Regions from separate parts of the Variovorax sp. PMC12 genome, predicted to be linked through region 2. Evidence: predicted binding sites of a transcription regulator. Region 2 holds the regulator's gene; the other holds the start of a gene.

Region 1 (2,391 bases), 2.3 Mb from region 2:
TCAGCGATGACCTTGCCGCCCGTCAGGATGGCGATGTCTTCCAGCATGGCCTTGCGGCGGTCGCCGAAGCCAGGAGCCTTGACGGCCACGACCTTCAGGATGCCGCGGATCGTGTTCACGACCAGCGTAGCCAGGGCTTCGCCTTCGACTTCTTCGGCAATGATCAGCAGCGGACGGCCGGCCTTGGCGACTTGTTCCAGCGTGGGGAGCAGGTCACGGATGTTGCTGATCTTCTTGTCGAACAGCAGCACGAAGGGGTTGTCCAACAGCGCCGATTGCTTCTCGGGGTTGTTGATGAAGTAGGGCGACAGGTAGCCGCGGTCGAACTGCATGCCTTCGACGACGTCCAGTTCGCTTTCGAGCGACTTGCCGTCTTCGACGGTGATCACGCCTTCCTTGCCGACCTTGTCCATCGCGTCGGCGATGAGCTTGCCGATGGTTTCGTCGCTGTTGGCCGAGATCGAGCCGACTTGAGCGATTTCCTTCGACGTGGTGGTGGGCTTCGAAGCCTTCTTCAGCTCTTCGACCAGGGCCGTCACGGCCTTGTCGATGCCGCGCTTCAGGTCCATCGGGTTGATGCCTGCGGCCACGTACTTGAAGCCTTCGCGAACGATGGCTTGAGCCAGCACGGTAGCGGTCGTGGTGCCGTCACCAGCGTTGTCGCTGGTCTTGGAGGCCACTTCCTTCACGAGCTGGGCGCCCATGTTCTGCAGCTTGTCCTTGAGTTCGATTTCCTTGGCGACCGACACACCGTCCTTGGTGACGGTGGGGGCGCCGAACGAGCGCTCGAGCACCACGTTGCGGCCCTTGGGGCCCAGGGTGACCTTGACTGCGTTGGCCAGGATGTTCACACCCTCGACCATGCGTGCGCGGGCTTCACCGCCGAAGACTACGTCTTTTGCTGCCATGTTTTATTACTCCGAATGGGATGTTTGAATTACTTCTCGACGACCGCGAACAGGTCGTCTTCCTTCATGACCAGCAGTTCGTCGCCGCCGACCTTGACGGTCTGGCCGCTGTACTTGCCGAACAGGACGCGGTCGCCGACCTTGACGGTCAGTGCGGCCAGCTCGCCCTTGTCGTTGCGCTTGCCCGGGCCCACGGCCAGGACTTCGCCCTGATCGGGCTTCTCGGCGGCTGCGTCGGGGATGACGATGCCGGAGGCGGTCTTGGTTTCGCTGTCAACACGCTTGACGATCACGCGATCGGCCAAAGGACGAAGTTTCATTGCATCTCCTGGATGTATGGATAAGAAACGGGTTTGTGGTCGGGCGCCGGACCGGAGGCCGGCAGCCCATCGACTGGAAGCGAGGGCTGTTAGCACTCGTCAGCAGCGAGTGCTAATCATAAGGGCAATCGATGACGTTTCAAGGGCAGTGTGCGTGCCAGCTGGTTGGAAGGCATCCGGCGAAAGCGTACAATTGAGAACTATTCGTATTAATAACCGAGCGAAGCCATCGCGGCTGCGCGGAGATCCCACCCATGCCGGCCGGCGAGTTCGCGTTAGTTCAGCACGAGGTGCAAACGCTCTACAGCAACCATCACGGATGGCTGCACGCCTGGCTGCGCAAGAAGCTGGGCTGCTCGCACAACGCCGCCGACCTGGCGCACGACACCTTCGTGCGGCTGCTGAGCAGGAGGGAGCCCGTTGCCGCGGCTGAACCGCGCGCCTACCTGGCCACCATCGCGCACGGGCTGGTCGTCGACTTCCACCGGCGCCGGGCACTGGAGCGTGCCTACCTCGACACCCTCGCCGCGCTGCCCGAACCCCAATTGCCGTCGCTCGAAGCGCGGGCCATCGTGCTCGAGGCGCTGGTGGCCATCGACGCCATGCTCGACGGCATGAAGCCGCCGGTGCGGCAGGCCTTCATGCTGTCGCAGCTCGACGGACTCACCTATGCGGAAATCGCCGCCCGCCTGGGCGTGACGGTGCGCACGGTCAACAACTACATGCTCAAGGCGCTCGAGCATTGCTACATGCTCGCGCCGTGATGATGAAGTCCGGCTTCGAGCTGACGCCCGACGGCATCGGCGCGCCCTCGCGCAGCGAAGCCGAGGTCCGCAAGGAGGCCATCGCCTGGTACGCCCGGCTGTGCTCCGGCGATGCCACCGAGGCCGACCGCGAGAACTGGCGCCGTTGGCATCGCGCTCACCCCGACCACCAGCGCGCCTGGCAGCGCTTCGAGGCCATGCAGGCGACGTTCAAGCGCGTGCCGGCGCACGTGGCGGCCTCCACGCTGCGGGCTGCGCATGCCGACCGGCGCCGGGTGCTGCGCGGCATTGCCGTGCTGGCGGGCGGTGGTTCGCTGGCATACGTGTCGTGGCAGGTGGCCGGCACCGACGGCGGCTGGCGCGCCTGGCTGGCCGACTACCGCACGGGCACCGGCGAGC
Region 2 (2,391 bases):
CGCGCAGCTCCACCATGCCGGAGGTGGCGCCGCGGTTGACGACCACGTCGTTCATGGCCAGCGCGTCGAACACCGAGGCGCCGTCGCGCATGACCCGCGCGTGCATCAGGCTGCGGTGGTCTTCCTCGTATTCGCCGGCCAGCATCGGGATCAGCGTGGCCTGGTAGTTGTCGAGCGGGATGTCGGTGATGAAGCCGAGCCGGCCGCGGTTGATGCCGATCAGCGGAATGCCGTAGCTGGCGAGCTGCCGGCCGATGCCGAGCATGGTGCCGTCGCCGCCGACCACCAGGCCGAGGTCGCAGCGCTGGCCGATTTCCTCGACCGACAGGGCCTCGTAGCGCGGATGGGCGGGCGCGTCGTCGGCGTCGTCCTCGCAGGTCGAGCGCTCGACGAACACCTTGCACCCCTGGGATTCGAGGAAGGCGCCAATGCCTTCCATCACGCCGTCGCGCGCGTCCGCCTGCGCGCGGGCGCCGGAAGCCTGGTATTTGCCTATGAGGGCGACGTGACGGAAGCGAGAGGTCATATCTCACAAATTACAACACTAAAATCTTGCAATGCTGGACGACCGTGCCAAGTTGCTGCTCAAGACGCTCGTCGAGCGCTACATCGCCGACGGGCAACCCGTCGGCTCCCGCACGCTCTCGCGTTCTTCCGGTCTGGACCTGTCGCCCGCGACCATCCGCAACGTCATGGCGGACCTCGAGGAACTGGGGCTGATCGCCAGCCCGCACACCTCGGCAGGCCGCATCCCGACGCATCGCGGCTACCGCCTGTTCGTCGACACCATGCTCACCGCCCAGCGCGAGCAGATGAGTCCGCCGGCGCTGGCGCCCGACCAGCCGCAGAAGGTGATCGCCAATGCGGCGCACCTGCTGTCGAACCTGTCGCAGTTCGTGGGCGTGGTGATGGCGCCGCGCCGCGCTTCGGTGTTCAAGCAGATCGAGTTCCTGCGGCTGTCCGATCGGCGCCTGCTGGTGATCATCGTGTCGCCCGACGGCGACGTGCAGAACCGGGTGATCTTTCCGGAGGCCGACTATTCGCAGTCGCAGCTGGTCGAGGCGTCCAACTACATCAACGCGAACTACGCGGGCCTGACGATCGAGCAGGTGCGCGATCGCCTGCAATCGGAAGTCGAGAAGCTGCGCGGCGAGATCGCGGCGCTGATGCAGGCCGCCGTGAAGGTCAGCTCCGAGGTGCTCACCGAGGCGCAGGAAGACGACGTGGTGATCTCCGGCGAGCGCAACCTGCTCTCGGTGACCGACTTTTCCAGCGACATGGGGCAGCTTCGCCGCGCCTTCGAGCTTTTCGAACAGAAGGCGCAGCTGATGCGGCTGCTCGACGTGTCGAGCAAGGCCGAGGGCGTGCGCATTTTCATCGGCGGCGAAAGCAAGGTGGTGCCGTTCGAGGAACTGTCCATCGTCAGCGCCAACTACGAGGTCGACGGGCAGGTCGTGGGCACGCTGGGCGTGATCGGGCCGACCCGCATGCCCTATGAACGCATGATCCAGATCGTCGATATCACGTCGCGTCTGGTGAGCAATGCGCTGAGCCATCGCAAATAGGCGCCGCGGCGCGAATAGAATCGTGGCGCGTGGGCCGTTAGCTCAGTTGGTTAGAGCAGCGGACTCATAATCCGTTGGTCGAGTGTTCAAGCCACTCACGGCCTACCACCATCCCCCGTATCTTCTGGATTCCGTGCTTCGCTATTTCCATGGCGTTGCACCGCAATCCGTGAACGCTCTCCGCAAATCAGCGGAGCGGCTTCGCCTTCTTCCCGACTTCAGTCATTTGGCCGAGCAGGCCCTGCGGCCGCCTCGGCTCATGGCTTGCCCCGGTGCGGTCTCCAGCACAAAGGCTCGGGTGCTTGTCCGACTTTGAAACTCAGGAAAAGTAGTACTTTGGGTTAACAAAACTCAAAAGGCAGCCTCCCCGCAGGCTGAAGACCAATAGTGCGTATCAAGAAGCCCGACAACCTTGCCGCCATCCGGGCGAAATTCGGGGTGCCGGCGCGCCGTGGTGGCGCAGTCGAAATCAATGGCCGGCGCGGTGTCATCACCGGAATGAGCGGGGATCTCGTGAAAGTGAAACTCCAGGGGACGGATGCCGGCCTGCCGTTTCATCCTCTCGAGATCACGTACCCGCAGCAGTGCTGATCGGAGGTGGCCGCAACGGTGGGCGCAAGCCTACAAGCTGGCCGGACGAAGCGTGGAAAGATACATGGCGGGGAGCACTGAACACCGATACCCGCAAGCGGAACCTTGTGTGGAGGATTTGCAATGCCGATGGATTTCCTGCTTCGCATCGAGGAGGCGCAATTTCCCCTCGCCGTTCTCGAAGAGGCTGACATCAATTGCGCGGCCGTGCTCGCCGCGGCGAACTTCATCGATG

What was found. Region 2 encodes HrcA, which represses chaperone genes, less so after heat shock. Its sites were predicted from a motif close to TTAGCACTCNNNNNNNNNGAGTGCTAA; they were not measured.
Region 1: a site for HrcA is predicted at 1,318-1,344, ahead of C4F17_RS13545 (co-chaperone GroES). Genes of this name have one in related genera too.

What each region holds. Positions count from the first base shown of each region.
Region 1 is NZ_CP027773.1:2,886,827-2,889,217, reverse strand. Features, by position in the region: gene groL (chaperonin GroEL) at 1-908, opposite strand, end outside; gene C4F17_RS13545 (co-chaperone GroES) at 938-1,228, opposite strand; gene C4F17_RS13540 (sigma-70 family RNA polymerase sigma factor) at 1,483-1,992, shown strand; gene C4F17_RS13535 (FecR domain-containing protein) at 1,992-2,391, shown strand, end outside.
Region 2 is NZ_CP027773.1:5,146,418-5,148,808, forward strand. Features, by position in the region: gene C4F17_RS24055 (NAD kinase) at 1-526, opposite strand, end outside; gene hrcA (heat-inducible transcriptional repressor HrcA) at 558-1,565, shown strand; tRNA gene C4F17_RS24065 (tRNA-Ile) at 1,597-1,673, shown strand; gene C4F17_RS32865 (hypothetical protein) at 1,953-2,156, shown strand; gene C4F17_RS24070 (hypothetical protein) at 2,280-2,391, shown strand, end outside.